2 regions of the Carnobacterium divergens DSM 20623 genome follow, and region 2 is predicted to be linked to the other one. Evidence: a T-box and tRNA genes for the amino acid it is inferred to sense, from the RefSeq annotation. Region 2 holds a T-box; the other holds one or more tRNA genes.
The links. The T-box of region 2 lies ahead of tyrS (tyrosine--tRNA ligase). A T-box ahead of a tRNA ligase gene usually reads a tRNA of that ligase, here a tRNA-Tyr.

Region 1 (16,376 bases), 1.1 Mb from region 2:
CGATTTCAACAATGATTGTTCAAGTAACAGTTATTACGTTAGCTGGATATACCTACAGCCGCTACCGTTTTATTGGTCGTAAAAATAGTCTCTTGTTCTTTTTAATTATTCAAATGGTTCCAACGATGGCTGCTCTAACTGCCTTTTATGTAATGGCGTTATTACTTGGTGCGCTAGATCAATATTGGTTCTTAACGTTAATTTATATTGGTGGCGGAATTCCAATGAATACATGGCTTATGAAAGGTTATTTTGATACTGTTCCCATCGATTTAGACGAATCTGCTAAGTTAGACGGAGCAGGACATTTGCGTATTTTCTGGCAAATTATTTTACCTTTAGTAAAACCAATGATTGCGGTTCAAGCACTTTGGGCATTTATGGGACCTTTTGGAGACTTTATGTTAGCCAAATTCTTGTTACGTTCTCCGGAGAAATTAACGGTTGCAGTAGGTTTGCAGACCTTCATTAGTGACGCACAAAATCAAAAAGTATCCCTTTTTGCAGCCGGAGCGATATTAATTGCGTTGCCAATCTCAGTGCTCTTCTTTATGTTACAAAAGAATTTTGTGTCTGGCCTAATGGCTGGTGGAACCAAAGGATAAGATATTAATGTAGAAATGACGTGATTTAATTGAAACAAACGAGCTTTCCCCTAAATTATTTTCAAAGTATGTTGACACCAAAGGCTGCCTTTTATGGTCGAAATCAATTAAACTGGTTTCAAATTGTGATTGTCTTCCTATTTTTAAATGGGTTATTGATGATTCCAGTAAGTTTATCCTTTGCAAATTCAAAGCAATTTCAATTAGAAGAGATGATGCCAAACGCCTTGCAACTGATTGACAATGAAACAATGAAGTCAATGGAAGGAATTGACTTTAAAAATGGAGAGATGCAGTCTACTTCCCAATTGTTGATTGAAAAAGAATCAGGAGTCGTAGGCGTGAATCAACCTGAAAAAGCATTAAAAAAAGAAATGAATGTAGTAGCATTTGAAAAAAATCAGTTTATTTTAAAAGATCAAAGTGGTTATGAGTTTAACGTAGCGTATACAAAAAATTTTGATAAAACCGCAAGTACAACAGCTAAACAATTAGTGAATGAGTTAAAACGAATGTGGTACCAGCAAAATCGCGCCTTTGTTTCATTTACCATGATGCTGATGACGGGATCTATCTTAGTGGTAAGTAATATATTGCTAATTGGCGGATCGGCTATTTTTGTTTGGCTTACAAAGCGCAACGCCTATTCATCCATTGCAAGTTACCGAGAGTCTGTCAATTTTATTTTAAATGCAAGTGGTTGGGGAATGTTATTGGGATTAATGGTAGGTATTGTTCATTTTGATCTCACTATAATGCTTAGTCTAAGTTCATTAGGAATGGTTATTATGTTGACCGCTGCATTTGTTATAACTAAATTTAAAGACAAAAAAATGTAAAGGAGTGAGTTGATGGAAAAAAAATGGTGGCAAGATTCCGTGATTTACCAAATCTATCCTCGAAGCTTTCAAGACAGTAATGATGATGGTATAGGGGATTTAAGAGGAATTATAAAACGACTAGATTATTTAGAAAAACTAGGAATCGATGCTATTTGGCTTAGTCCTGTGTATCAATCGCCTAATGACGACAATGGATACGATATTAGCGATTACGAATCTATTCTTCCCGAATTTGGGACGATGGAAGACATGGAAGAACTCATTGCTGAAGGAAAGAAACGAAACATTAAGTTCATTATGGATTTAGTTGTTAATCATACTTCAGATGAGCATCCATGGTTTATTGAAGCCAAAAAATCAAAAGAAAATCCATATCGTGATTATTACATTTGGCGTGACCCAGTGGATGGTAAAGAACCAAACGACTTGCAATCTATTTTTAGTGGGTCCGCTTGGGAGTTAGACGAAACAACAGGGCAGTACTATTTGCACCTATTTAGTAAAAAACAACCCGATTTAAATTGGGAGAATCCAGCCGTCCAACAAGAAATATGGAAATTAATGAACTTTTGGCTGAAAAAAGGAATAGGCGGTTTTCGAATGGATGTGATTGATTTAGTTGGAAAAATACCAGATCAAAAAATTACAGGGAACGGTCCAAGACTCCACGAGTATCTCAAAAAGATGAACCAAGAAACCTTTGGAAAATACGATGTCATGACAGTAGGTGAAACATGGGGGGCCACTCCAGAAATTGCCAAACTTTATTCCAATCCAGACCGTCAAGAATTATCAATGGTTTTCCAATTCGAACATATCGGGTTAGACGAGCAACCTGGTAAGAGCAAATGGGACTATCAACCCTTAGATTTTATCAAATTAAAGCGCGTATTATCTAAATGGCAAACAGAATTAGGCAATGAAGGCTGGAATAGTCTTTTTTGGAACAACCATGATTTACCTAGAATCATTTCAAGATGGGGAAATGATAGCCCAGAATATCGCGAGTTAAGCGGGAAGATGCTGGCAACTCTCCTTCATTTAATGAAAGGAACGCCTTATATCTATCAAGGAGAAGAAATCGGCATGATTAATACCCCTGTTTCTTCTATAGAAGAGATTGACGATATCGAAAGCATTAATATGTATCAAGAACGTATAAAGCAAGGTTATGAAAGTAAAGACATCTTAAAATCAATCAATCGTAAAGGGCGTGACAACGCTCGCAGACCAATGCAATGGGATAATAGCTTAAATGGTGGCTTTACAAAAGGGAAACCGTGGCTTAGTCTGAATGAATCGTATACGGAACTTAACGTAGAAAAAGCTTTAGCAGATCCTAATTCAATTTTTTATTACTATCAACAATTAATTACATTAAGAAAAGAAAATCCACTCGTTGTGTGGGGGGACTATAAAGAACTACTGCCAGATGATCCACACTTATTTGTCTATGAGAGGAGCTTAGCAAATGAAAAATGGCTAGTGATGGCTAATTTTTATAACAAATCTGCTAGTTATCATGGCGAAATTCAAGAAATAGATAAAGTAGTGCTATCGAATTATCCAAATCCTCAACAAAATCTAGTTGGAATGACGTTAAAACCTTATGAAGTAATTGTTTTTAAACTCAAATAACTGATTACTGAAACAAGTGATGCTTGTTTCAGTAATTAAATAGACGAACAACTAAATCTTTTAAACACTGAAAGACGGCTCTTTTTTGCATAGATATCCGATTTTTAAAATAGAGGGAAGTTGTAATGTTCGTTTTTAAATTTTTTTGAATAAAAATGATAAATTATTGTTGACCAATTGAAGATAACTTGGTATAGTAGTTGATGTCGCTAAGACAGTAACGTTAACAAGAGAAACTTCTGCTTATCAAACAAAAAAGGTTTGACAATCAAAATGAAAAATGTTAACATAGTAAAAGTCTTATAAAAAAGACAAAAAAAACGTTTTGAATAATTATTCATCAATTGAAAAAATATTCAAGATTGTTGTTGACAAACTTCTAAACGAATGTTAATATATAGAAGTTGTTAAAACGACAACGAAACAACTTAGACCTTTGAAAACTGAACAAAGTAAGACGAACCAAATGTGTAGGGTCTCTTGACTAGGTCAAGAGAAACAAACAAATTAGTGAATAATTATTCGCTAGCAATCAAAAATGAGCATAAGACTTCGGTCTTAATCATAACTTTTATATGAGAGTTTGATCCTGGCTCAGGACGAACGCTGGCGGCATGCCTAATACATGCAAGTCGAACGCACGAAGTTGAAAAGCTTGCTTTTCGACCAAGTGAGTGGCGGACGGGTGAGTAACACGTGGGTAACCTGCCCATAAGAGGGGGATAACATTCGGAAACGGATGCTAATACCGCATATTTCAAGTGACCGCATGGTCGCTTGATGAAAGGTGGCTTCGGCTACCACTTATGGATGGACCCGCGGTGCATTAGTTAGTTGGTGAGGTAATGGCTCACCAAGACCATGATGCATAGCCGACCTGAGAGGGTGATCGGCCACACTGGGACTGAGACACGGCCCAGACTCCTACGGGAGGCAGCAGTAGGGAATCTTCCGCAATGGACGAAAGTCTGACGGAGCAATGCCGCGTGAGTGAAGAAGGTTTTCGGATCGTAAAACTCTGTTGTTAGAGAAGAACAAGGATGAGAGTAACTGCTCATCCCCTGACGGTATCTAACCAGAAAGCCACGGCTAACTACGTGCCAGCAGCCGCGGTAATACGTAGGTGGCAAGCGTTGTCCGGATTTATTGGGCGTAAAGCGAGCGCAGGCGGTTCTTTAAGTCTGATGTGAAAGCCCCCGGCTCAACCGGGGAGGGTCATTGGAAACTGGAGAACTTGAGTGCAGAAGAGGAGAGTGGAATTCCATGTGTAGCGGTGAAATGCGTAGATATATGGAGGAACACCAGTGGCGAAGGCGACTCTCTGGTCTGTAACTGACGCTGAGGCTCGAAAGCGTGGGGAGCAAACAGGATTAGATACCCTGGTAGTCCACGCTGTAAACGATGAGTGCTAAGTGTTGGAGGGTTTCCGCCCTTCAGTGCTGCAGCTAACGCATTAAGCACTCCGCCTGGGGAGTACGACCGCAAGGTTGAAACTCAAAGGAATTGACGGGGACCCGCACAAGCGGTGGAGCATGTGGTTTAATTCGAAGCAACGCGAAGAACCTTACCAGGTCTTGACATCCTTTGACCACTCGAGAGATCGAGCTTTCCCTTCGGGGACAAAGTGACAGGTGGTGCATGGTTGTCGTCAGCTCGTGTCGTGAGATGTTGGGTTAAGTCCCGCAACGAGCGCAACCCTTATTACTAGTTGCCAGCATTCAGTTGGGCACTCTAGTGAGACTGCCGGTGACAAACCGGAGGAAGGTGGGGATGACGTCAAATCATCATGCCCCTTATGACCTGGGCTACACACGTGCTACAATGGATGGTACAACGAGTCGCGAAGTCGTGAGGCCAAGCTAATCTCTTAAAGCCATTCTCAGTTCGGATTGTAGGCTGCAACTCGCCTACATGAAGCCGGAATCGCTAGTAATCGCGGATCAGAACGCCGCGGTGAATACGTTCCCGGGTCTTGTACACACCGCCCGTCACACCACGAGAGTTTGTAACACCCGAAGCCGGTGAGGTAACCTTTTAGGAGCCAGCCGTCTAAGGTGGGATAGATAATTGGGGTGAAGTCGTAACAAGGTAGCCGTATCGGAAGGTGCGGCTGGATCACCTCCTTTCTAAGGAATATTACGGAAACCCCACACATTCGTCATTACTTTGTTCAGTTTTGAGAGGTCTAATCTTCTCAACTGAAATTTGTTCTTTGAAAACTGGATATTGTAAGAAAGCAATTTATGAAAAAAGAAACAATGTATACACCGCGTTTTAAATGAGTTTTTTAACGTTCTTATCGTAAGATAAAACGTATTAACGACAATTTTGAGTAATCAAAATAGGTTAAGTTAATAAGGGCGCACGGTGGATGCCTTGGCACTAGGAGCCGAAGAAGGACGGGACTAACTCCGATATGCTTTGGGGAGCTGTAAGTAAGCTTTGATCCAAAGATTTCCGAATGGGGGAACCCAGCATCTTTTATAGGATGTTACTACTAACTGAATACATAGGTTAGTAGAGGTAGACGCAGAGAACTGAAACATCTAAGTACCTGCAGGAAGAGAAAGAAAATTCGATTCCCTGAGTAGCGGCGAGCGAAACGGGAAGAGCCCAAACCAAAGAGCTTGCTCTTTGGGGTTGTAGGACACGACATTAAGAGTCATAAATGAATTTTGTAGAAGAAGCGACTTGGAAAGGTCCGCCGAAGAGGGTAAAAGCCCCGTATTTGAAACAAAGTTCACTCTGTTGTGTATCCTGAGTACGGCGGAACACGAGAAATTCCGTCGGAATCCGCGGGGACCATCCCGCAAGGCTAAATACTCCCTAGTGACCGATAGCGAACCAGTACCGTGAGGGAAAGGTGAAAAGAACCCCGGAAGGGGAGTGAAAGAGTACCTGAAACCGTGTGCTTACAAATAGTTAGAGCCCGTTAATGGGTGATAGCGTGCCTTTTGTAGAATGAACCGGCGAGTTACGATTACATGCGAGGTTAAGTTGATAAGACGGAGCCGCAGCGAAAGCGAGTCTGAATAGGGCGAATGAGTATGTGGTCGTAGACCCGAAACCAAGTGACCTACCCATGTCCAGGTTGAAGGTGCGGTAATACGCACTGGAGGACCGAACCCACGTATGTTGAAAAATGCGGGGATGAGGTGTGGGTAGCGGAGAAATTCCAATCGAACTTGGAGATAGCTGGTTCTCTCCGAAATAGCTTTAGGGCTAGCCTCGGAATTAAGAATCATGGAGGTAGAGCCACTGTTTGGACTAGGGGCCCTTCTAGGGTTACCGAATTCAGATAAACTCCGAATGCCATTGATTTATATCCGGGAGTCAGACTGCGAGTGATAAGATCCGTAGTCGAAAGGGAAACAGCCCAGACCACCAGCTAAGGTCCCAAAGTTACTGTTAAGTGGAAAAGGATGTGGGGTTGCTTAGACAACTAGGATGTTGGCTCAGAAGCAGCCATCATTTAAAGAGTGCGTAATAGCTCACTAGTCGAGTGACCCTGCGCCGAAAATTTACCGGGGCTAAACAGTACACCGAAGCTGTGGATAGAACCTTAGGGTTCTATGGTAGGAGAGCGTTCTAAGGGCGTTGAAGCTAGATCGTGAGGACTAGTGGAGCGCTTAGAAGTGAGAATGCCGGTATGAGTAGCGAAAGACGGGTGAGAATCCCGTCCACCGTATGACTAAGGTTTCCTGGGGAAGGCTCGTCCTCCCAGGGTTAGTCGGGACCTAAGCCGAGGCCGATAGGCGTAGGCGATGGACAACAGGTTGATATTCCTGTACCAGTTTGTTTTGTTTGAACAATGGAGGGACGCAGTAGGCTAAGGAATGCGCGCTGTTGGATATGCGCGTCTAAGCAATAAGTCTTGAAGTGAGTTAAATGCTTGCTACTATAAGGACAAGTTGTGATGGGGAGGGAACTAATAGTACCGAAGTTCCTGATGTCACACTGCCAAGAAAAGCTTCTAGTTAGAAACAATCTGCCCGTACCGCAAACCGACACAGGTAGTCGAGGAGAGTATCCTAAGGTGTGCGAGAGAACTCTCGTTAAGGAACTCGGCAAAATGACCCCGTAACTTCGGGAGAAGGGGTGCTGACCAATTGGTCAGCCGCAGTGAATAGGCCCAGGCGACTGTTTATCAAAAACACAGGTCTCTGCAAAATCGTAAGATGACGTATAGGGGCTGACGCCTGCCCGGTGCTGGAAGGTTAAGAGGATGGGTTAGCTTCGGCGAAGCTCAGAATTGAAGCCCCAGTAAACGGCGGCCGTAACTATAACGGTCCTAAGGTAGCGAAATTCCTTGTCGGGTAAGTTCCGACCCGCACGAAAGGCGTAACGATCTGGGCACTGTCTCAACGAGAGACTCGGTGAAATTATAGTACCTGTGAAGATGCAGCTTACCCGCGACAGGACGGAAAGACCCCATGGAGCTTTACTGCAGTTTGATATTGAGTGTTTGTACAGCTTGTACAGGATAGGTAGGAGCCATAGAAGCCGGGACGCCAGTCTCGGTGGAGGCATTGGTGGGATACTACCCTTGCTGTATGACCACTCTAACCCTCACCACTAATCGTGGTGGGAGACAGTGTCAGACGGGCAGTTTGACTGGGGCGGTCGCCTCCTAAAGAGTAACGGAGGCGCCCAAAGGTTCCCTCAGAATGGTTGGAAATCATTCGTAGAGTGTAAAGGCAGAAGGGAGCTTGACTGCGAGACCTACAAGTCGAGCAGGGACGAAAGTCGGGCTTAGTGATCCGGTGGTTCCGCATGGAAGGGCCATCGCTCAACGGATAAAAGCTACCCTGGGGATAACAGGCTTATCTCCCCCAAGAGTCCACATCGACGGGGAGGTTTGGCACCTCGATGTCGGCTCATCGCATCCTGGGGCTGTAGTCGGTCCCAAGGGTTGGGCTGTTCGCCCATTAAAGCGGTACGCGAGCTGGGTTCAGAACGTCGTGAGACAGTTCGGTCCCTATCCGTCGCGGGCGTAGGAAATTTGAGAGGAGCTGTCCTTAGTACGAGAGGACCGGGATGGACACACCGCTGGTGTACCAGTTGTTCTGCCAAGAGCATCGCTGGGTAGCTATGTGTGGAAGGGATAAACGCTGAAAGCATCTAAGCGTGAAGCCCCCCTCGAGATGAGATTTCCCATTGCTTCGGCAAGTAAGACCCCTGAGAGATGATCAGGTAGATAGGTTGGAAGTGGAAGTACAGCGATGTATGGAGCGGACCAATACTAATCGGTCGAGGACTTAACCAAATAAATGGTGGAACACATGAATCAAAAAGTAAATTGCGCTTACAATATCCAGTTTTGAGAGAACGAAATTGCTGAGAATCACTACGATTGGTTTACAAGAGTAGATGATGAACAGTATAAAATAGCACGTAGTGATATTTTAAAACCGTTTCTCTGAACTAAATAAGAAGTGTGGTGGCGACAGCGAGAAGGATACACCTGTTCCCATGCCGAACACAGAAGTTAAGCTTCTCAGCGCCGATAGTAGTTAGGGGTTTCCCCTTGTGAGGGTAGGACGTTGCCACGCTTTTAGTTATTCCGCAATAGCTCAGTTGGTAGTAGCGCATGACTGTTAATCATGATGTCGTAGGTTCGAGTCCTACTTGCGGAGTTACATAGTTTTCTATGGTGTTATTGAGTTGTATTGAGATTTAAATGAATCTGGAGAGTTGTCCGAGCTGGCCGAAGGAGCACGATTGGAAATCGTGTAGGCGGTGAAAACTGTCTCAAGGGTTCGAATCCCTTACTCTCCGTATCAATAAATAGGCCCGTTGGTCAAGCGGTTAAGACACCGCCCTTTCACGGCGGTATCACGGGTTCGATTCCCGTACGGGTCATAGTTTTATCTGGAGGTTTAGCTCAGCTGGGAGAGCATCTGCCTTACAAGCAGAGGGTCAGCGGTTCGATCCCGTTAACCTCCATTATTTTTTAATCATAGTGTTTGATACAATTAAAAAATATAAATGTGATATAAAAAATAGTATTTTGGTCTGGTAGTTCAGCTGGTTAGAATGCCTGCCTGTCACGCAGGAGGTCGCGGGTTCGAGTCCCGTCCAGACCGCTTTAATAATTTAATGTTTTTCCCTAGTATGGCTCGGTAGCTCAGTTGGTAGAGCAATGGATTGAAGCTCCATGTGTCGGCAGTTCGATTCTGTCCCGCGCCACCATTTTTGGAGGGGTAGCGAAGTGGCTAAACGCGGCGGACTGTAAATCCGCTCCTTTGGGTTCGGCAGTTCGAATCTGCCCCCCTCCACCATTTTTTTATGTTTTTTAATTTAATACAGGGGTATAGTTTAAAGGTAGAACAGTGGTCTCCAAAACCATTAGTGTGGGTTCAATTCCTGCTACCCCTGCCATTTTTTATTGTTATGGCGATTGTGGTGAAGTGGTTAACACAGCGGATTGTGGTTCCGCCACGCGTGGGTTCGATCCCCATCAGTCGCCTTTAAGGTATTTTTATTTTATTATTTTATTATTTTCTATTTTTATGATGGCGATTGTGGTGAAGTGGTTAACACAGCGGATTGTGGTTCCGCCATGCGTGGGTTCGATCCCCATCAGTCGCCTTTATATTATTGGGCTATCGCCAAGCGGTAAGGCAACAGACTTTGACTCTGTTATGCGTTGGTTCGAATCCAGCTAGCCCAGTTTTTTATTAATATTTTTAAATGATGGCGGTATAGCCAAGTGGTAAGGCAGAGGTCTGCAAAACCTTCATCACCGGTTCAAATCCGGTTACCGCCTTTATCATTGTTTAAAAATACTAGCTTTTTGTTAATTATGCCGGCGTGGCGGAATTGGCAGACGCGCTGGACTCAAAATCCTGTGCCCGCAAGGGCGTGCCGGTTCGACCCCGGCCGCCGGTATACTAGCAGTACCAACGTTTCTAACGATGCGTTGGTACTTTTTTTATTTTTTGTTATAATATAGTCAATTAACCAGTATTTTAGTACAGCAATCATAAATATGAAGGAAAGAAGGATAAAATGATTAAATCAATTGATAAGAGAAATAGTTTTAAAGAAACGCCTTTTGACTATAGTATTATTAAAGATAATAAAATGATGATATATTGGCATAGAAAACATATTAAAACTATAACGGGAAAAGAATTTGTGAAAGTTAAAAGTAAAATAGAACTAGCTGTAAATCAAGATGAAATACAATTAATTCTTGCTAAACTCACAAGAAATTTTAAAAGAGGAAATGAAAAATAGAATTTCATTCATAAGGAGTTATTTTTAGAAAGGATTGACATTAAGCGCTTACAATGTTAATGTATATAGTATAAATAGGATTTACATACAACATATGGATAGTGATTGTTTCGGCAAGCTAAACCTAATACAACGTTTATAGTAAGGGGTGAAAACTTCTTTGACTATGAAGGTGTATTGGGTTTTTTTCATGAAAGGCGGGGTGTGAAAGAAATGCTAATAGAAAAGATTCTAAATAATAATGTTGTGATAACAAAAGATCGCTATGGAAATGAGATTATTATTATGGGACGTGGCTTGGCTTACTGCAAAAAAATTGGGCAGAAAATTGAAAAGGATAAAATTGACAAGGTTTATCGATTAAGTAGCGATGAATTGTCACAAAAATTTCAAGAGCTGCTCTTAGAATTGCCTATTGAGTATTTAGCAATAGTTGATCAAATCATTGATTATAGTAAAGAAATGTTAGAAACGGAACTCAATGATTCTATTTACATTTCCTTAACAGATCATGTTTTTACCTCTATGGAACGAAAGAAAAATGGACTGCAAGTTCGCAATGCATTACTCTGGGACATTAAACGTTTCTATCCAAAGGAATTTAAAATTGGCATGAAAATGATTGAAAAAATAAAAGAACATTATGACATTGATCTTCCAGAAGACGAAGCAGGCTTTATTGCGTTGCACTTAGTTAATGCTCAAACTGGAAATTCTGAAATGAACAATATGTACGATTTAACCAAAATTATCCAGGATATTATGAATATCATTACGTATTATTTTAAAATCACCATTGATGAAGATTCGGTCTATTTTTATCGATTTACTACACATTTACGATTTTTTATTTCGAGAATGCAGTCCAATAAACCTTATAAAAATGAGACTGATGAGGATTTGTTAGATATTGTACGAAAAAAGTATTGGAATGCCTATCAATGTGTCGATAAAATTGCTGAATTTTTAGCAGTCAATTATCATTATGAAACATCCACTGATGAACGTTTATACCTAACCATTCATATTGCAAGAATTGTTGAAAAGAATGGCTAGTCATAATATAAAATTAAAAAAGGGAGGTCAGAAAGCTAGCAGGTAAGGTAAGTAGGAATTGAAAAAGACATGAAACATTTGGATAGTGACATTCAGTTGGCTAAACCTTCAATTAAACTATTTTATTAATTATTGGAGGAAACAAAAATGGGGAAATATCATGAATTAGCAGAAAAAATTGTAGCAAATGTAGGCGGAAAAGAAAACATTAATAGCTTAACACATTGTATTACAAGATTGCGTTTTAAATTGAAGGATGAAAGTAATGCAAATGATGACATTTTAAAAAATATGGATGGCGTTGTAACCGTTATGAAGAGTGGTGGACAATACCAAGTAGTCATTGGCAATCACGTTCCTGCTGTCTATGAAGAGGTAGTTAGTATTGCAGGTTTGTCTGGTGATACTGAAGAAGAATCATCTGGAGGAAGTATTTTTAATCGTTTAATCGATATTTTAAGTGGCTGTTTTCAACCTTTTTTAGGCGCTTTAGCAGCAGCTGGGATGGTAAAAGGATTTAATGCTTTATTGGTTTTCTTAAAGCTATATTCAAACACATCTGGAACCTACACGATGTTAAATGGTATTGGGGATGCAATCTTTTATTTTATGCCTGTTATTTTGGGTTACACTTCAGCTAAGAAATTTAAATTGCATCCAATGGTAGGAATTGTGATTGGGTCAGCGTTGTGTTATCCGGCTGTTCAAGGAAGTGCGCTGCAAGCTGTTTTCGAAAGCACTGCTGGCGCTGGTGCGGCAGCTCCTTATAGTTTATTGGGATTACCCGCTTATGATACATTTTTAGGAATTCCTTGGGTAGGCGGTAGCTATACAAGTAGCGTTGTGCCTGTAATCTTTATTATTGCCTTTGCTGCTCAAATTCAAAAGTTATTTAAAAAAATTATTCCTGAAGTAGTTCAAACATTTTTAGTGCCATTTTTTGTCCTATTAATTGCTTTACCAATTGGATTTTTAGTAATTGGTCCAATTATCAGTATCTTAACTGATTTACTAAGTAGCGGATTCCAAGGATTAATGTCTTTTTCACCCGCATTATATGGTCTTATTCTTGGATTTTTCTGGCAAGTCCTGGTTATCTTTGGTTTACACTGGAGCGTTGTGCCTTTGGCTATTATGCAAATTACGCAAGAAGGTTTTAGTCAAGTGTTAACAGCTTCATTTGCAGCAAGCTTTGCTCAAACAGCTGTTGTCGCAGCGATGTTCTTTAAATTAAAAGATAAAAAAATAAAAGCCCTATGTCCACCAGCAATTATTTCAGGCATCTTTGGTGTAACGGAACCGGCGATTTATGGAATCACGTTACCAAAGAAAAAACCGTTTATTTTCTCAATGGTAGGAGCCGCAGCAGGTGGTTTGTATTTAATGTTAAATCAAGTTACTTCCTATACAATGGGCGGTTTGGGGATTTTTGGTATTTTAAACTTCATCAACGGGGAAGATGCTAGTGGTGTTGTAAATGGGGCAATCGGTATCGTTATTGCTGTTGTAGTAGCCTTTATATTAACGTTCTTCTTTTGGAAAGATGATGTGGTAGAAGAAGAAATAGAAATTGAAATTCCAAAAGTGATGAATAAAGACATTATCACATCTCCTGTGAAAGGAACGGTTGCGTCACTAAGTACCTCAAAAGATGATGCTTTTTCATCAGGTGCATTAGGTAAAGGGGTAGTGATTTCACCTGAAAATGGAAAAGTAGTAGCCCCATTTGATGGGACTGTTATGACTGTTTTTCCAACAAAGCACGCAATTGGTCTAATTTCTGATAATGGAATGGAGTTATTGATTCATATTGGACTTGATACAGTTCAACTAGAAGGAAAGTATTTTGAAACATTTGTAAAGCAAGGAGACAAAGTGACACGTGGTCAAACACTAGTTACCTTTGATAAAGAAGCAATTGAAGCAGCTGGATTTAGTACAGAAATTCCAGTTATTATCACTAATAGTGATGATTATTTGGATATTTTAGAACCTCAACAAAAAGAAATTAATTTAAATGATGATTTGATTACTGCGTTAATTTAAATGTAACGAGTGAGCGTGTATGTTGGTGAGTCAATTATTGACATACACGCTTAAATAAAAGAGCAAAAAATAAATTTAAAAGGAGCGATTGAACAATGGGATTTCCTAAAAATTTTCTTTGGGGCGGAGCTACAGCGGCCAACCAATATGAAGGTGGGTATTTATCTGGGGGAAAAGAACCAAGTACTCTAGATGCGATTACAGGTGGTAGTCATACGACATCAAGAAAAATTACTTACAAAACAAAAGAGGGCAAGATTGAATCTGTTACGAGAGAAAAGTCTTTACCAACAGGAGCAATTGGTTATATTGATCCAGAACAGTATTATCCAAGTCATGTTGCTACAGATTTTTATCATCATTATAAGGAAGACATTGCTTTATTTGCTGAAATGGGTTTTAAATGTTTTCGTCTTTCAATTAACTGGTCACGGATTTGTCCTAAAGGAACGGATAAAGTCAATGAAGAAGGATTAGCTTTTTACGATGCAGTATTTGATGAGTTGTTAAAATACAATATCGAACCGGTTGTTACGATTAATCATTTTGATATCCCTATGTACTTAGCAGATGAGCTTGATGGGTGGTCAAATCGTAAAGTGATTGATTACTTTTTATTTTTCTGTGAAACGATATTTAAGCGTTATAAAGATAAAGTGAAGTACTGGATGACTTTTAATGAAATTAATTTTTTAAGAAGTTGGACGCAAATTGGGATTCATGATAGCAGTCTTCAAGGAAAGTATCAAGCTGCCCATCATTTGTTTGTTGCTAGTGCGAAGGTAGTTAAGTTAGGGCATCAAATAAACTCTGATTTTCAAATTGGAATGATGGTTGCTTATATTCCAAGCTACCCAATGTCTTGTCGACCAGAAGACGTGATGGAATCCGTTCAGTTTAATCGTGAGCAAGAGTTCTATATTGATGTTCAAGTGAAGGGTTATTACCCAGCGCATAAGCTAAAACAATTTGAGCGTGAAGGGGTAGTGATTAAAAAAGAAGCAGGAGACGATGAACTGATAAAAGAAGGAACGGTGGATTATATTGGTTTTAGTTATTATATGTCAACCGTATCTTCTGCCAATCCTGATAAGGTGAAATTTGTAGGTGGAAATCAAATGCCAGCAGTGAAAAATCCTTATTTAGAAGAATCTGATTGGGGTTGGGGAGTCGATCCATTAGGTTTGAGAATTTCATTAAGTAAATTATACGATCGCTACAATATCCCACTATTTGTAGTCGAAAACGGTTTTGGTGCAGTCGATACGGTCGAAAGTGATGGGGCAATTATCGATGATTACAGAATTGATTATTTTAAAAAACACGTTGCAGCAATGAAGGATGCGATTGATTTGGACGGGGTCGATTTAATCGGCTACACGCCTTGGGGATGTATTGATCTTGTATCTGCGGGTACCGGTGAAATGAAAAAACGCTACGGCTTTATCTATGTTGACTTAGACGACCATGGTCAAGGAACCTTAAAGCGAAGTCGTAAAAAATCCTTTAATTGGTACAAACAAGTTATTGCAACAAATGGTGAAAAGTTAGAAAATAATTAAGAGTTGATTGAAAATTTTGCTACAATTAAATACAAGAAACGCCCCAAAAAGAAAAGTTCTTTTTGGGGCGTTTTTATTTATATAGACATCCAGGTTGGCTCTAGCATATTTCCATCGGGGTCTTGCACTTCAAGACCAAACATTTGATCTTCAGGAATTCCCATCTCAACTTTGTAGTAGTTTCCACCATTTTGTTTTGCTGTTTCAGCGAACTTTTTAACAGCATCGGCACTTTCTAGACTAAAGGCCACAAGTGTACCACTGGTAGTTTTGGCATCTGCAATTTCTTTCCCATTAATAAATTGACGATAAAAATCATGACTTAGTAGCATAATCCAAAAATTTTCATCCCAAACCATTGAACTGCTTGTTTCATTCGAAAAAGCCTCGTTCTTTGTGAAGCCTAACTTCTCATAAAATTCAGTAGAGCGCTTCACATCGGATACTGGAAAGTTAACAAAGACCATCGTTGACATAAAAATCCCCCATTCTTTTTTGTAAAGTTGATTACGCACAAAGCATCTCATGAAGGAGCATTTTTGTCAAAAAATAAGTACACTTAATCTCTTAAATTAAGTGAGGGTTCATTTTTTGATAATTTGCTAGTTTATACGCGATATTTTTTTCATAATCTATGTTGAAATAGCTAAGATAAAGAATATCAAAAAGATACATTAGTGACATCCTTGTAGAAAAGGATGAAATTTTATGGTAGTGGTTTTCAAGAGAAGAAAAAAGAAAAGTACTATCAACTGGCTCCTTAAGCAAGGGACTATTTTTTGATGTAATGAGCAAGATTTTGCACTTATTTCTTTTTAAGATTGTAAATAATTCAGGAATATTCGCACCTCGGCCTTCAAATGAAACAATAATGGCTAAATGTTTAGGAGTACTATTTGCGGCGGTTAAATGCTGAGTGTAGTTGTCTTTTGGTACATTGACTGTTTTTCCGATTTCTTGCATTTGAAATTTAAAATTTTCGGCAAAAAATATATTCGCTGAAGTCGTATAAATATCAATTATTTCAGCCTTTTGTAATAGGGTACGATTTAGCATTAGGCTTTCAATTTCATTCGTATCAATGGTTGATTGCACGGTTTGTTCATAAACCAGTTGTAAATTTTTCATGACGGAAAAATTAGTATCTTCTGAGGAAATAGGATAATTAATATCAATAATTGGGTCAGACGTATGGGCATTTAAATATTTGACGAGTTCTAGTTTTAAGTCATTTAATCCATCGAGGTTTAGTTTGTTAATTAAACGATAAATGGTAGAAATAGAAACAAAAGAGGCTTCTGCAAGTTCTTTTGGTGACAGGTAAATCACTTTTTCTGGAGCTGTTAAAATAAATTGAACAAGTACGTTTTCACTTGTTGTAAGGG
Region 2 (16,376 bases):
AATAGATCAAAAAGGAAGTGTGGAATTGGATTACTTTAAAGAGTGTATGTTGCAAATCGATTCGATTTTCTATTGTCCGAATCAATTTGTGGTGAAAAACTTAGCTGAAGAAGTGCAGAATAGGGAGTATGCTGGTGGCGTTTTCCAATTAAATCAACTATCGATTCGTTTTCGGGTTGCTAAAATCACTCCAACAAAAATTGGACAGTTTGTTGCATTTTGGGAGAAAGATCCTTTAAATAAAAATCAAGCTTTTCATGAAAAGGAAAGTCCAGATTTGTTAGTAGTGACAACTTTTCTTGGAGAGAGAATAGGTCAATTTGTCTTTCCTAAAGGTGTTTTGATAGAGCAACATATTTTACGGACAGATTCACAAAAAGGGAAAATGGCCATGCGGGTTTATCCAAGTTGGGATTCTCCAACTAGCAAACAAGCCCAAGTAACACAAAAATGGCAGCTAGACTATTTTGTTGAATTTACAGACAATCGGGACAGCTTTAAAGCACGTCTTGAAGCGTTATATGGAAGGTAACTAAAGTCTGTAGATGCAGTTGGAATCGTTTTTTCATTGTTTTTAATCTAAGAAATACATGAGTTTAGTATGAGTCTTTATTAACCAAATAACTGAAAAGCCTAATTAAATAGCTTTTTTTTTATTTTGGTTGTGGATGAATTCTTATTCAAAAGAGCTTATTGGTCTATCAGAAAAAAGGAGCATCATTTTTTATTTTTTTATGTTATAATTGACACATTGTTTACCTACGTAAAATGGAGGATTGTCTCATGTTAAAGAAGAATCAAGCAGTCTGGCAAGAAACGTTAAAAGTTGCGATGCCACTTTGCTTAAGTTATATTCCTGTTGGTCTTGCTTGTGGCGTATTGTTACAAAAAGTTGGATTTAATGGGTTGTATACCGCACTTATCTCGTTTTTAGTCTTTTCTGGTGGTGCTCAATTTCTGGCCGCAGCTATGTTAGTAGATTCAGCTCCAATTCTCTCGATTATCATGATGACGCTATTTTTAGAATTGCGCTACATATTGCTTAGTTCTAGTTTATCGACATTTATCAAAAAAGAAAAGCGCGGCTTTATAGCTTTGTTTACTAAAAGTATTAATGATGAAAATTATGCAGTTAATTATTTGAAGTTTTCCACTGATTCAAGTTGGAATGCCCATAAGGCTCTGATGGTCAATCGTTATTCGTTAGCATCTTGGTTAGTGAGTACCGTTGCAGGTACAATGTTAGGGTCAGTGCTTCCATTAGATGTTCATATTGTTGATTTTGCTTTAACTGCGATGTTTATTTATATGTTTACGATGCAGTTGCAAAATAAATTAATTATTTTTGTAGGTCTTTTTTCAGGATTATTGTCAATTATGACGATGTTGATTTTAAAAAGTACGATTGGTTTGATTTTAGCCACAATTATTGCTTCTTTTACTGGTTATATGATTGAAAAGCAATTAAAGAAACGGAATCTTGCTGGCAAACTAAAGTTTAAAGAAAAAACACGACAACCGTTAGAGACGGAGGCAACGACACCACATGAATAGTCAATTTATCTTATTGATCTTAGGAATGGCATTTGTTTCGTATTTGCCAAGAGTGATTCCGATGATGTATTTTTCTAAGCGTGATATTCCTGAATGGTTTCATGAATGGATGAAATATGTTCCAGCTGCGTTGTTTGCGGCCTTGTTCTTTAAAGATGTTTTTATTGTAGATGGCGATTTTTCGTTATTTAGTAATTTGAAAATTATTGCGGCAGTAATCGTGATGGCAGTTGCTTATAAAACAAAGTCGATGGGACTTTCAGTTATTGGTGGTTTAGCAGCGATATTATTGCTGACGTATGCATTTTAAAATAAGAAAAACCTGATACATTTCAGCCATAAAAAGGTTGAAATGCATCAGGTTTTTTTGATAGTTGAGTGCTTCTATGAGATACGATATTCCATCACGTAATCATCCAGTACATAGCCGCCACCAATATCAGCCACTTGTTCTTTAATGGTTGTAAAACCCATTTTTTGATAGGCTGCAATTGACTTGTCGTTGTATTTGTTGACTGTTAATTGGATGGCAGGTAAGTTGCTTGATTTTGCTTCTTTGAGAATGTGTTGGAAAACAAAAGAGCCGATGCCGTGTTGTCTAAAATCAGCTAATACATAAAGTTTGCTTAGAAATAAGTGGTCCGCTTTGATTTCAAATCCTGCGTAACCAGCCCATTCTTTTGTACCGTCGGCTTTTATAACTTGGATTAAATAGTAGGTCATCCCACTTTGGATGTCTTGGAACATTTTATCAGCCGATTGTAAGTGGGTCAGCATATAAGAAACTTGATCCGCGCCGATGATTGGAATGTAGTGTTCTTGCCAAATTTTAGTAGCTAATTGGTTTAAGAGTAAGGCGTCTTCTTTTGAAGTTGCTGAAATTAAATGGATCATCATCTGAGCTCCTTTTTATGAGGTAATTAAAAAGGGATAAAACCGAATTTATCCCTTTTTAAAATTAAACTAGTTTAACTAATGAGTAATTTTTCTTGCCTTTACGAATTAAGATGAAACGTTCGTCAAATGAGTTGCTTGGAGAAGCGACAGCATCCACACTTTCAACTTTCTCCCCATTCATTGAAATTGCGCCGTTGTTAATATCTTCACGGGCTTGGCGTTTTGAAGGCTCGATTCCAAGATCAACTAACCAGTCCACAATGTTTTTTTCTTCTTTAGCTGCTTCGAAAGTTGGCATATTTTTAAAGCCTTCTTCGATTTCATCCGCATTTAGATTTTTAACGTCACCTGAGAATAAAGCAGCTGTAATTTTTTCTGCTTCTGCTAATGCGTCAGCACCATGAACAAAGTTGGTCATTTCTTTAGCTAACGTTTTTTGAGCTTCACGTTTATGTGGTTCTGTTGCCACTTTGTTTGCAAGGTCATCAATTTCTTCTTTTGTTAAGAAAGTGAAGAATTTCAAGTATCTCACAACGTCACGATCATCTTGGTTTAACCAGAATTGGAAAAACTCAAATGGTGTTGTTTTCTTAGAATCTAACCAGATTGCGCCACCAGCAGTTTTACCAAATTTAGTACCATCCGCTTTTAACATCAATGGAATTGTCAAACCGAAGGCTTTCGCTTCAGCGCCTTCTTTTTTACGAATTAAATCTAAACCAGCAGTAATATTGCCCCATTGATCCGCGCCACCAATTTGTAATTGAACATCATGGTGCTTGAATAGGTGAAGGTAATCCATTGATTGAAGAATTTGGTAGGTGAACTCAGTGAATGAGATTCCAGTTTCTAAACGACTTGAAACGATATCTTTAGCTAACATTGTGTTGATGTTAAAGTTTTTACCGTAGTCACGTAAGAAATCAAGTAATGTCAAATCATGTGTCCAGTCAAAGTTGTTCACCATTGTCACGTCGTCATTTCCACCAAAGTCGAATAGGCTTTGCATTTGTGCAGTTAAGGCGTCTACGTTTGCTTGAACTTGTTCCATTGTTTGCAGTTGGCGTTCGGATGTACGACCACTTGGATCGCCAATTGTACCAGTTGCCCCACCAATTAAAATGTAAGGGTGATGTCCAGCCAGTTGGAATCGTTTCATCATCATAAATGGAATTAAATGTCCAATATGCATACTATCTCCAGTTGGATCTACTCCACAGTACAATGAAATATTTTTCGTCTCTACAAGTTCTCTTAAGCCCTCAGCGTCAGTTTGTTGGTTGATGGCATCGCGCCATTGTAATTCATCAATAATGTTCATGTGTTCTTCACTCCTTCAAATTAGTTAGAAATATAAAAAAGTCCCTACCAAACCGAAACATAAAGTTTCAGTTTAATAGGGACGAATTAACCGTGTTACCACCCAAATTACATAAACAACTCAAAAGCAAAGTTGTAAATGTCACTCATTTACTAGATAACGTTCGTAAAACGCTTGAGGTTAGTCAAGAAACTCCAGAGTGTACTTCGCAAAAGTTATTTGTACTAGATTTCACCGACCTCTAGCTCTCTACAAACAGGGATAACATGCTACTGCGCTCTTTCAAAGTAAGTTATTTATGAGATTGACCAAAGTATAGTCCAAGAAAAAAACTTTGTCAACAAGCAAATTATTAAATAGTAAAAATATGAGCATGAAAGTGAAGTGAAAACAGATTAAAATAAGCTTATTCTTTTTTTAAAATAGTTTTTTATTTTTACTTAGTAAAAGTGATTTTTGCTAAAGTTGATTTCAATAAAGAATTTCATTTTATTTTCCTTAACATAACTTCATGACTTTTAGTGAATAATTTGATATAATCAGTCAAGAGCATACTATTAAAAAAGGAATCAAGATAAGTTTGTGAAAGGAGTTTTGATTTTGCAGATAGATAAAATACGCGATCAAATGCTAGATGAATTTTTTGATGGTATTTTAGCATTGGAATCAAAAGAAGAATGTTTTGCTTTTTTTGATGACTTACTAACATTGAATGAGATTAAAACGATGGTGCAACGTTATCAAGTTGCGAAAATGCTATATGAAAAGAAAACATATAGTGTCATTGAAAAAGAGACTCACGCAAGTACAGCAACAATTGCTCGAGTGAAGCGTTCCCTTTTTGACGGGAACAATTCTTATGATATGTTGTTTAAACGAATTGAATTGGAAAAGAATGATCAAACAAATAATGATGAAGAATAAGAGCAAGGCTTTAACTAGTTTCAGAACTTAGTTAGGGCTTTTTTTGTTGGAGGCAGATTGTTCTAAAAAAACAAAGTGTTATTTTAACTAAAAATACTAAAAAAATGATGAGAATTAAAATGAGTAAAAAGAGATGTTTTCTCATTTTTAACTTCTTTTTTTTTCATGTTGAAATGAACAAAAGTGATGATGGTAGCATGTGTTAATTTTTAATCGAAAAAAATAGAAAGAAAGTTTGTGTATAAAATTCGATAATGTCGAATTCGTGTCTTTTTTAATCGTAATCGCAAATTTGGGGATTTTCTTAATTAGGGACTTGAAAAGTCTTTAATGAAGCTTCTTTTTGTGAAAAAATTATATTTAAGTTGTTTTTTTGTTTTTATTCGAATTGATAAATTTATGTATAATTAGATAAAAATGCATAAAAATAAATAGATGAAAATACTTTTGCACGCTGTTTCTTTAATGCGTTAACGAGTTGAAGCTTTAACGAAAACCCTTAACAAAGAAGTTGGTAAAAGTCTAATTTTCTTTTAATATAAAGGGTTTTTAGCTTGTTGACAAACTTCTTTTTGAGGACTAAACTAACGCATGTATTAACAAGTTAGCAATTGTTTATCGATTTTATTTGGAATTTGAAAATCAAATTTAAAATGTATAAATTACTATATAAAGTTATCGAAACATTAGTATATTTGTTTTTTGAATTGTGAAATAAATCGAAAACAACATTTAATAGAAGTTTTTTGACTTAAGGTACTAATTGAATTTTTATTGGCGCTATCAATTAGTCAATTACCTCAGAAAACTCCTAAACTAAAAAAGGAGTGGTAAAGCTATTATGGGAAAATCTAAAAAATTATCATTATTTGGTTTAATTGGAATTACAATGGCCTTCTTTGGAACGGTTCGTAGTGTTCCAACGTTAGCTTCAACAGGATGGTCGCAAATCTTCTATATGTTATTAGCAGCCTGTGTCTTCGCATTACCAATTGCGTTAATGTCAGCTGAGTTATCAACGGGTTGGCCAGAAGAAGGAGGACCTCAAGTTTGGGTGCGTAACGCACTTGGCGAAAAATGGGGTTTTGTTACTTCTTGGTTATTATGGGTGCAAATGTTCTTTGGAATGGTAATGGTTGCTTCAACAGTTGGAGTATTACTAGGTTATGTTATTAACCGTCCAGAACTTGGTACAAACAATATTTTCATCTTCGTGATGATTTTAATTTCTTATTGGGGAATTACGTTATTGAACTTGAAATTTGACATGGTTAAAATCGCAGGTGACTGGGGTGCAATTATCGGTGTTTATATCCCATTCTTAGCACTAGTGATTCTAGGCGTGCTATATATGGCAAAACACGGAATTAATGCAGATAGCTATTTAGGTCATTTTGAAGCTGGTAAACTATTACCTGATTTCAGTGATTTAGGAAGCTTACCAACATTAACAGGAATTATCTTTATCTTTGCAGGGGTTGAAATTTCTTCTGTTCATGCAAATAATATCGACAATCCAAAACGCAACTATCCAATCGCAGTAATCGCATCTGTTCTATTATTAGTTGTTTTCAACTTAGTAGCAGGTTTAAGTGTGGCAGATAGCGTACCAGCAGGAAAAATGGAATTAGCAAATATTACACAACCATTTGTAATTATGACGCAAGACTTAGGGATTCCATCAATTTTCAATAACATTATTTCACTAATGATTTTAGTTGGGGTATTGGTTCAATTAAGTGCATGGGTCTTAGGCCCAAGTAAATCAATGATTAAAGTGGCAGATGAAGGAAATCTTCCTCCATTCTTCCAAAAACGTAATGCTAAAGGAATTCCAATTACATTTGTCATGATCCAAGCAATCGTTATCTCTCTTGTATCTTTCTTATATGTAGTAATTCCAGATATTAGTGCAGCGTTCTTAATTATTACGATTACAACAACGATTCTTTATTGCATCGTTTATCTATTGATTGCCATTTCAGCAATTAAATTACGTTACAAAATGCCAGAAGTAGAACGTCCATTTAGATTAGGAAGTAAAGGCAATGGCTTAATGTGGTTTGTTGCAGGACTTTCAATCTTAAGTGTTATCGTAACAATTCTAGTAAGTTTGATTCCACCATCTTCAATTTCTGAAAGTGGTCATATCGGTTATATTATCTATCAAGTAGCAGCAACGGTGATTATGGTAGTGATTGCGTTACTAATCTTCAAATTTAAAAAACCAGAATGGAAAAAACAAGATTAATCAATAAAAAATAACAAGCATCTGACATCCTATACAAATGTCCTTGCTTTCACTCAAAAACAACTTTACAGGAGGAACACATCATGAAAAACACATTTAATACAGATGATACTAATTTAAAAGCTTTATTCCTTGGCGACAAAGGCGAAAACGTTGATTTATTCAAAGAAATTTTAAACAAAATGATCGACGAACACGTTGGTTGGAGACAAAACTACATGCCTCAAGATTTACCAGTGATTACTCCACAAGACAGAAGTTCAAAAGAATTCCAAGCAACAGCAGATAACATGAGAAGCGTATTTAACGTATTGTCTTCACGTTTACGTACTGAATCACTTCCATGGCACTCAGCAGGTCGTTTCTGGGGTCATATGAACTCTGAAACATTAATGCCAGCCATTATTGCTTATACAACTGCAATGCTTTGGAACGGAAACAACGTGGCTTACGAATCATCTCCAGCAACTTCTCAAATGGAAGAAGAAGTCGGAATGGAATTTGCAACATTGATGGGTTATAAAAATGGTTGGGGACACATCGCAGCTGATGGTTCAATCGCTAACTTAGAAGGATTATGGTATGCACGTAACATGAAATCATTGCCATTTGCTATCCAAGAAGTAGCACCAGAAATGGTTGCAGGTAAATCTGAATGGGAATTATTAAATATGTCTACTGAAGAAGTTCTAAACATTTTAGACCAACTTCAAGATCAATTTGACGAAATTAAAGCACGTTCAGCGCGTAGTGGTAAAAACTTAGAAAAATTAGGTAAATGGATTGTGCCACAAACAAAACATTATTCATGGTTAAAAGCTGCTGATATTATCGGTATTGGTTTAGACCAAGTGATCGCTGGTGAAGTAAACAGTGAATACCGTATGGATATTGATAAATTGGAAGCACAAATTCGTGATTTAGCTGCACAAGGTATTCCAACTCTTGGGGTAGTAGGTGTTGTTGGTTCAACTGAAGAAGGTCAAATCGACCGTATCGACCAAATTATTGCATTACGCGATAAATTAGCTGCAGAAGGTATTTACTTCTATGTACACGTTGATGCTGCATACGGTGGTTATGGACGTTCAATCTTCTTAGATGAAAACGATGAATTTATTGAATGGGATCAAATCGAAGCTGTTTACGCTAAAAACGGCATCTTCATGGAAAAAAATGATTGGTTAACAAGAGAAGTTTATGAATCATTCAAAGCAATCAGCTTAGCTGAATCTGTTACAATCGATCCTCATAAAATGGGTTATATCCCTTACTCTGCAGGTGGTGTTGTAATTAAAGATATCCGCATGCGTGACGTTATTTCTTACTTTGCAACGTATGTATTTGAAAAAGGCGCTGATATTCCAGCCTTATTAGGTGCATATATTCTTGAAGGTTCAAAAGCCGGCGCAACTGCAGCTGCTGTATGGACTGCACACAAAGTATTGCCATTAAACGTAACTGGTTACGGTAAATTAATGGGTGCAAGCATTGAAGGAGCTTATCACTTCTATCACTTTATCGACGGCAAAGAATTCAAAGTTGGCGACAAAACAATTGAATTGCATGCATTAACAAAACCAGATTTCAACATGGTAGATTATGTATTCAACGAAAAAGGCAACACTGACTTAGTGAAAATGAACAAATTAAACCATGATTTCTATGATTATGCTTCATATGCAAAAGGTGGTTTATACAACAATGAATTTATCACTTCACATACTGACTTTGCGATTGAAGAATATGGACACAGCCCATTTGAATTTGTAAATGGTTTAGGTTTCTCACGTAAAGAATGGGAACGTGCTGACAAAGTAACCATCTTACGTGCTTCTGCAATGTCACCATATATGAATGATAAAGAAGTATTTGACGAATATGCAGCTAAAATTGAAGCAGCAATTCAAAGTAAATTAGAAGCAATCTATGCTGAAGAAAACTAATTGAACGAAAATGTAAGTCTTAGCTGACTTGAAATCGGTATTCAACTGATTCCAAGTTGGCTTGGATTTTCTGAATAGAACTACTGTCTGCGCAAGAAAAAAAGCAAAGACTGGTTTACAGTAATGTATAGTGGAGCGCATTCTGCTATACATTTCTTTGTATAACAAGCAACTAAATTTGGAGGAAAGATGGGGATTAGATGGAAATTCAAAGAGTATTGACAGTTGCAGGTTCTGACACAAGTGGCGGAGCAGGCCTGCAAGCGGACTTAAAAACATTTGAAGAATATGGCACTTACGGTATTAGTGTGGTCACATCGATTGTGACAATGGACCCAGCGAATTTTTGGCATCATGACGTTTTTCCAATAGCAGAATCAATCATTGAAAAAGAATTGGCAACGGCATTAGCGTGTGGGCCATTTAAAGCAATGAAAACAGGTATGCTTGGAACGGTTGAAACCATTGAACAGGTGAGTCAAATGTTAGAAACAGGTGCAATTGAACAAATCGTGATTGATCCAGTAATGGTTTGTAAAGGTGAAGCAGAGGTTTTACAGCCTGAAAATGTTAGCAGTATGCGTCAATTATTGATTCCCAAAGCAACCATTACAACGCCAAATTTATTTGAAGCCAGTCAGTTAGCAGAAATGAAACCACTTGAAACAGTGGAAGATATGAAAGTAGCCGCTGCTAAAATTATTGCTTTAGGAGCCAAAAATGTTGTCATTAAGGGCGGAAAAGGGTTAACTAGTCAAGAAGCGATTGATTTATTTTATGATGGGGAAGAATTTATGCTCCTAAAATCACCTAAAATTGAAGGGAATCACAATCATGGTGCAGGCTGTACCTTTGCAGCTGCTGTAACTGCTGGTTTAGCCAATGGTTTATCGGCAAAAGAGGCTGTGATAAAAGCAAAAGACTTTGTTTATTGTGGCATTGAAGAAGGATTTGCCTTAAACCAATTTATTGGTCCAGTTTGGCACGGAGCGTACTCAAGACGTTAATTTATTAGGTGAATGAAAAGAGAAGAAAGGAAGCGCAAAAGATGAAGAAGGATGTAACGATTAAAGAAGCAATGTTTCTTTTAGTTGTTTTATTAGCAATGATTGGAACTTGTATTATTGGCTTTAAACTGCCAGCTCATGTGGCGATTTTATTTGCCTTAGCATTGGTCATTTTATTTGCTGCAGTGAAAGAAGTATCTTGGAAGACAATTCATGAGGGCATTCAGGAAGGGATTACGCCAGGTTTGGTTCCGATTATTATTTTCATTTTGATTGGTGCGTTAATCAGTGTTTGGATTGCTGCAGGAACGATTCCCACGATTATGGTGTATGGATTTAGCGTCTTGTCTGTTAAATTCTTTTTGCCAACAGTTTTTATTATTTGTGGAGTTGTTGGTGCAACGGTAGGAAGTTCCTTTACGACGATTTCAACAGTGGGGATTGCCTTTTTTGGAATGGGACAAATCATGGGATTTAATCCAGCTATTACAACTGGAGCAATTGTTTCCGGAGCTTTTCTAGGGAACAGTATTTCTCCTTTATCGGATACAGCAAATCTTTCAGCAGCAATTGCTGAAGTTGATCTATTTGAGCATATTAAAAATGAGTTGTGGACGGTTTTTCCAGCCTTCGTTCTTTCTCTTATTGCGTTTATTTCTCTTGGTTTTCATCCAGTAAAAGGTGCAGCTGGTGATGATTTACAAGTTATCACAGATACGCTGCATCAGTTTTATACGATTTCTCCAATTACGTTACTTCCTGTTTTAGTTTTATTTATTGCCGCATGGCGTAAAGTGCCTGCGATTCCTACTCTTTTAACGAGTATTGTACTGTCAATTGTGGTGCGTTACATTTATCATCCATCTACTACAATTGCTTCTGTTGGTTCTTGGATTCAAGATGGGTTTGTATCGAAAACAGGGGTTGAAAATGTCGATACGCTATTGACTCGTGGTGGGATGCAAAGCATGATGTGGTCGGTTTCATTGATTATTTTAGCCCTGTCGCTTGGTGGACTGTTAGTGAAATTGCGTATTATAGAAACGATTTTGCAACAGGTAGAGGATTTGATGAAGACAAAAGGGTGTTTGATTTTAATGACGGCTTTAAGTTCAATTGGGGTCAATTTATTGATTGGCGAACAATATCTCTCTATTATTTTGCCAGGTAAGGCTTATAAAGAGAATTATCGTAAAATTGATTTACCTGATAAGTATCTATCTAGAACCTTGTCAGATGCGGGAGCAACCTTCAATCCACTAATTCCATGGGGCGTGAGTGGTGTATTTATTGCAGGGACGCTTGGAATTGGTACGTTGCAGTATTTACCTTTTGCGTTTTTCTGTTATTTGACACCTTTATTTACCGTTTTGGTTGGATTTATGAAAAAATCTGAAAAATAAGAAGAAGCAACTGGGAATTTTTCCTAGTTGCTTTTTCTGTTGTAGTGTTTTATTTCATGTTTTAATAACCATTCCTTACGATCTACGCCTCCGCCATAGCCTCCTAAGGCGCCAGTTGTATTGATAACGCGGTGACAAGGGACAATTAAAGAAAGCTGATTTGTACCATTTGCACGGGCAACGGCACGGTAGCCTTTTGGATTGTTTATTTTTTCAGCAAGTTCTTTATAGGAAAGAGTCGTGCCAGCTGGTATTTTTTGAAGTTCGTCCCAAACACTTTTTTGAAAATCAGATCCTAGGTAGTGGATGGGAGTCGTAAATTGGGTTAGTGTGCCATTGAAATAGTTGGTTAAATCGGAGGAAATCTGTTGGATAATGGAATTGGCTCCTGGAATAATAGCAGCATGTGCTCGTTTTCGTAATTTTTCAATTTCAGTTTCCAAGCCCCTACGGTCAACAAATTCCAACAAATAAAGCGCATTTTCATCAGCGATTGCTAGCATCGATCCAAGAGGTGTTTCAATCCAATGAGCAGTGAGCAATTTAATATCAGCAGATTTTGTTGGAACGGTGCCCATTGTTCGTGTGAAGGCGTCTCGAAAGCCATTGCTTGATTCGTAACCAGTATTAAGTTGTGCGTCGATAAAGGAGGTTCCTTTACGAATGTGTTCAAAAGCAAACCCTAACCTTCTTGAACGAGCATATTCAATAAAGGTCATACCAAATTGCTTTTTAAATTGTCTGCGAGCAGTGTTTGCACTGATGGAAAGCGCATCGAAATCTCTATCTGTCCATTTTCGTTCTGGATTTTCTTCAATTGCGCGGACCAATTTTTTTACTTCAGGGGATAAGTGACTTGGATTTGAAAGAGGCAAGCATCTTTTGCAAGGGCGATAAGAAGCTAAGGTTGCCTCTTTGGCAGTTTCGAAAAATTCACAGTTTTCTTTCTTAGGTTTTCGCGCGGGACAAGTAGGGCGACAAAAAATGCCAGTTGTTTTGATTCCAGCGTAAAAGACACCTTCGAAAGTTGAATTTTTTTCAAGGAGCATTTGGTAATAGAGGTCGATTTTTGCTTGATTTGTTATCATCTGGAGCCCTTCCTTTCATTGAATAGTATAAACCGATTTTAGCATGTTCCATGTGGCGATGTACCCAAAAAATTAACATGGATATTTGATTGTTCGCTACATTTGGATTAAAAGAACGAATATAAAACGTGATTGTGATAAGAATGCTAAATGATGAATAATTAAAGTGTTCTTGTCACTAAAAAGTAGTATAATTTAACTAATATAAGTCATTGTAAGTGGAGGTAAAAAATGAAAGAGATTGTTCTTAGCAAGTCTGTTGATTTAACTGAAGGTGGATGCAATGCTTGTGGGATTGTGAAAAGTGTTTGCTATACGTTATTGGTAAATGGCAGAGAAATAGCATTAGATGGCCTGTCAGTCAATACTGTTGTAATGACGATTGTCTTAACGGAGGGGTGGAAACAGAGTTTTGAAGTTCAGATGATGGAAGAATTCACCTTATTTACTAAAGGCGTGCAACAAGTAAAATTAATTGAAGCGTACGATCAATTCATTTACGAAGGACATAAAACAATCGAATGTTCGAATAAAATCAATGAAGTCAATCAATTATTTAACCAAGTGGAAGAAATTTTAAGGGAGCTATTTGAATTAGACAACTATGTATTTAAAATCTCTGATGAAATGGAATCGAAATGAAAAACGATCTATTCTTAACTAATGATGTTTAGTTGGGAATAGATCGTTTTTTGTTTCAATTAATTGATGATAGCAATTGCTTCTATTTCAACTAAAACCCCAAGAGGTAAATCTTTTACTGCTACGCAAGAGCGAGCGGGTTTGTGTTCGTCAAAGGAGAACTCATAAACTTGATTGAATTCAGCAAAGTCTGACATATTTGCTAAGAAGCAAGTTGTTTTGATAACGTGTTGTAAATCACTGTTGCCTTCATTTAAAACAGCAGCTAGGTTTTTCATGACTTGTTCAGTTTGCTGGGAAATTGTAGCTGCGACAACTTTTCCAGTGGTAGGATCAACTGGGATTTGGCCAGATGTGTAGAGTGTGTCGTCGACAGCAATCGCTTGAGAATAGGGTCCAATCGCTGCTGGTGCTGAATCGGTATGGATTTTTTTTAACATGGAAATGCCTCCTTCTTTTTGTAAAGGTTTTCTTTTAATTTAAACAAGTATTTAAAAGAATAGCAATAGAAAAAAATAAAAAACCATCCGATAATGAGTCAGATGGCGAAAAATATTCAGGAAACTGCTTTTTAGTTAAATTTTACAAGAATCTCCTTCACAATTAGCATCAGTAGAAGCGATGGGTGCTGAAGTTGCTGATTTTTCTTTAATTTGAGCCAAAACAGATTTAAAGGTTTCAATTGGTTGAGCACCACTTAAAGCGTATTGGTCATCAATTAAAAAGAAAGGAACACTTTGAATGCCCAATTCCATTGCTTTGGTTTCGTCGACCCGAACAGGCGCTGTATATTCTGTTGAATGGATGATTTCACGAGTTCTAGCTTCGTCCAATCCCACTTTTTTAGCGATAGCAACTAATGTTTCTTCGTCATTCAAAAAAGCGGCTTCGGTAAAGTAAGCATGCATACCTGCTTCAACAAATTCATTTCCAAGTCCTTGTTCTTTAGCAAATTGTGCTAAACGATGGATGGTGAAGCTGTTCGTTGACTGCATATTGTCAAAGTCATAATCTAACCCAACGTTTGCAGCCATTTGTTGAATGTGAGCGTTATTTGCTTTGGATTGATCGTAACTAATCCCGTATTTTGTGGCAATCAATTGGTGAATGTCTTCATCGTGATGGATAGCGGTGTTTGGATCAAGTTCAAAGCTGTGAAAAATAATTTCAACATCTTTTTCATCTCCAAGAGCTGCTTCTAAATGGCGTTTTCCGATATAACAAAATGGACATACAAAGTCTGACCAAATATCAATTTTCATAGTAGAGATACTCCTTTAATTAAAAGTTTATAACTTACAAATAGTAAGCTTTTATTCATCATACAACTAAAGCATAAACCTGTCAATCAATTAAACTGAAATCAAAGTATTCGCTAATTAAAGTGCAGGTTTGTTATAATAAGTAATATTTTTAAGAATGAATAGGAGGAGAGAACTATGGGTTATTACGCTAAAATTTATCTCACAACAGTTTTTGTTTTTTTGATTATTGATTTAATTTGGTTACTATTTATTGCTAAAAATGTCTACCAAAAAGAAATTGGTCATTTGATGGGTCAAACTAAAGTACTACCAGCAGCTATTTTTTATTTGTTATTTATTGCAGGATTGATTTTCTTTGTAATCAATCCGTCACTAGAAAAAGGTTCCTTACTCACAGCGCTCATTACAGGTGGTTTTTTCGGCTTAATTTGTTATGGAACATATGATTTAACCAATTTGGCGACGTTGAAAGATTGGTCGACACTAGTTACGATCCTTGATTTGATTTGGGGTACGGTTTTAAATAGTGCCACAGCTGGGGTTGTTTATTTGATAGCAAAACATTTTCAATGGCATTAGAATAATTAAGGCAGGGAGTAAAGATGGGGGAACTAATGGAATCTAATAGAGTAATTGATAAAGAACAACTAAGATTAGCTTTTCAGCAAGGAGCTATTTCTGTTATTAATAAAAAAAAGTCACTCAATGATATGAATGTATTTCCAGTAGCAGATGGGGATACCGGAAGCAATCTGGCTTCTTTAATGCAGGGGATTATTGAAGAAACTGGACAACAATTCCAGTCTATTAAGGAAGTTTTTGATGCTGTTGCAGAAGCTGCATTAGTGAGTGCTAGGGGAAATTCGGGTATTATTTTTGCCCAATATTTGAATGGATTTGCAAAACAAATTGAAAAAGAAGCGTTATTTTCTTCATTGAATTTTGTAGAAAGTGCAAAGGCGGCTGTTAAAGATGCGTATGCCGCGATTGAAAATCCAATGGAAGGCACGATGATTACGGTTATTCGAGCTTGGGCAGAATCACTTGATGCAAAAGAAGCGGACTTGAAAATAACATTAAGTAGAGGGTTAGACAACGCGCGATACGCATTAAAGGAAACTCCAAAGCAGTTAAAAATTTTACAAAAAAATAATGTTGTAGATGCTGGAGCAAAAGGTTTTGTTTTGTTTCTCGAAGGTTTTACGGAGATGATTTGTCGACAAGGAGAAACAGAATCAATCATTGATTCAGCTCTTATTCAAGAACAGTTGAGTGTAGATGTAAGTCAGTCGCATCACCAATTTGATAGCGTTCCACTAAATCGGTATTGCACTGAGGTTTTAATCGAAGGAGAAGATCTTGTACAGGAAGAAATAAAAGCGTTACTTCAAGATTTGGGAGATTCGATGGTAGTAGCAACTGGGTCTAAAAAAGCACGTATTCATATTCATTCCAATCAACCTGCAGAAGTGATGCGCCGTCTACGCAAGATGGGGCGTATTTTGCAGCAAAAAGCGGATGATATGCTGTTGCAATTTGAAGTGAATACCAATCAAAAATATCCAATTGCCCTTGTAACGGATTCAATTGCTGATTTACCAGCAGAGTTCGTTTTAAAAGAACAAATCCATGTATTGCCTATGAACTTGATTATTAACGATGTTAATTATTTGGATAAACTCACCATTCAGCCAACGGAATTTTATGAAATGAACCGCGTCGAAAATGGCACTGCAAGTTCCTCCCAACCGAGTCTTAAAGCGATTGAAAATCTTTTTTCTTATTTAGAAACAAGGTATCAAGAAATTATTGTTGTCACAGTTGCGAGTGCTCTGAGTGGAACTTATTCTTCAATCAAAGAAGGCGCAAAGAAGTTTCAGAAAAAAGGAACCAAGATAGCTATTATTGATTCTAAGCAAAATTCGGCTGCAGAAGGGTTATTGGTGATGGAGGCAGCGGAGTGGATTGCAAAAGGAGAATCCTTTGATACAATTGTTGCCAGGGTAGTTGATGCACGTGCTACTACTAAAATTTTAGTGAGTGTGAATCAATTGGATGCTATGATTCAATCGGGAAGG

Region 1: it has a tRNA-Tyr gene. The T-box ahead of tyrS (tyrosine--tRNA ligase) is inferred to sense a tRNA for this amino acid. The anticodon was not compared.

What each region holds. Positions count from the first base shown of each region.
Region 1 covers NZ_JQLO01000001.1:1,390,078-1,406,453, reverse strand. The annotation lists gene BR52_RS06890 (sugar ABC transporter permease) at 1-605, shown strand, start outside; gene BR52_RS06885 (DUF1189 domain-containing protein) at 635-1,444, shown strand; gene BR52_RS06880 (glycoside hydrolase family 13 protein) at 1,457-3,085, shown strand; rRNA gene BR52_RS06875 (16S ribosomal RNA) at 3,657-5,211, shown strand; rRNA gene BR52_RS06870 (23S ribosomal RNA) at 5,430-8,351, shown strand; rRNA gene rrf (5S ribosomal RNA) at 8,522-8,637, shown strand; tRNA gene BR52_RS06860 (tRNA-Asn) at 8,648-8,721, shown strand; tRNA gene BR52_RS06855 (tRNA-Ser) at 8,774-8,863, shown strand; tRNA gene BR52_RS06850 (tRNA-Glu) at 8,876-8,947, shown strand; tRNA gene BR52_RS06845 (tRNA-Val) at 8,959-9,031, shown strand; tRNA gene BR52_RS06840 (tRNA-Asp) at 9,098-9,171, shown strand; tRNA gene BR52_RS06835 (tRNA-Phe) at 9,202-9,277, shown strand; tRNA gene BR52_RS06830 (tRNA-Tyr) at 9,283-9,366, shown strand; tRNA gene BR52_RS06825 (tRNA-Trp) at 9,393-9,466, shown strand; tRNA gene BR52_RS06820 (tRNA-His) at 9,482-9,554, shown strand; tRNA gene BR52_RS06815 (tRNA-His) at 9,604-9,676, shown strand; tRNA gene BR52_RS06810 (tRNA-Gln) at 9,687-9,758, shown strand; tRNA gene BR52_RS06805 (tRNA-Cys) at 9,784-9,854, shown strand; tRNA gene BR52_RS06800 (tRNA-Leu) at 9,893-9,976, shown strand; gene BR52_RS06795 (hypothetical protein) at 10,097-10,327, shown strand; gene licT (BglG family transcription antiterminator LicT) at 10,541-11,383, shown strand; gene BR52_RS06785 (beta-glucoside-specific PTS transporter subunit IIABC) at 11,531-13,429, shown strand; gene BR52_RS06780 (glycoside hydrolase family 1 protein) at 13,525-14,991, shown strand; gene BR52_RS06775 (VOC family protein) at 15,069-15,467, opposite strand; gene BR52_RS06770 (MurR/RpiR family transcriptional regulator) at 15,559-16,376, opposite strand, start outside.
Region 2 covers NZ_JQLO01000001.1:2,470,680-2,487,055, forward strand. The annotation lists gene BR52_RS11760 (MepB family protein) at 26-532, shown strand; gene BR52_RS11765 (AzlC family ABC transporter permease) at 784-1,554, shown strand; gene BR52_RS11770 (AzlD domain-containing protein) at 1,547-1,864, shown strand; gene BR52_RS11775 (GNAT family N-acetyltransferase) at 1,939-2,448, opposite strand; gene tyrS (tyrosine--tRNA ligase) at 2,513-3,772, opposite strand; T-box leader at 3,847-4,067, opposite strand; gene BR52_RS11785 (YerC/YecD family TrpR-related protein) at 4,373-4,696, shown strand; gene tyrP (tyrosine-tyramine antiporter) at 5,538-6,947, shown strand; gene tdc (tyrosine decarboxylase) at 7,031-8,893, shown strand; gene thiD (bifunctional hydroxymethylpyrimidine kinase/phosphomethylpyrimidine kinase) at 9,094-9,900, shown strand; gene nhaC (Na+/H+ antiporter NhaC) at 9,942-11,303, shown strand; gene BR52_RS11810 (bifunctional transcriptional activator/DNA repair enzyme AdaA) at 11,327-12,391, opposite strand; gene BR52_RS11815 (DUF4809 family protein) at 12,623-13,033, shown strand; gene BR52_RS11820 (RidA family protein) at 13,093-13,473, opposite strand; gene BR52_RS11825 (DsbA family oxidoreductase) at 13,609-14,295, opposite strand; gene BR52_RS11830 (DUF2177 family protein) at 14,473-14,877, shown strand; gene BR52_RS11835 (DegV family protein) at 14,913-16,376, shown strand, end outside.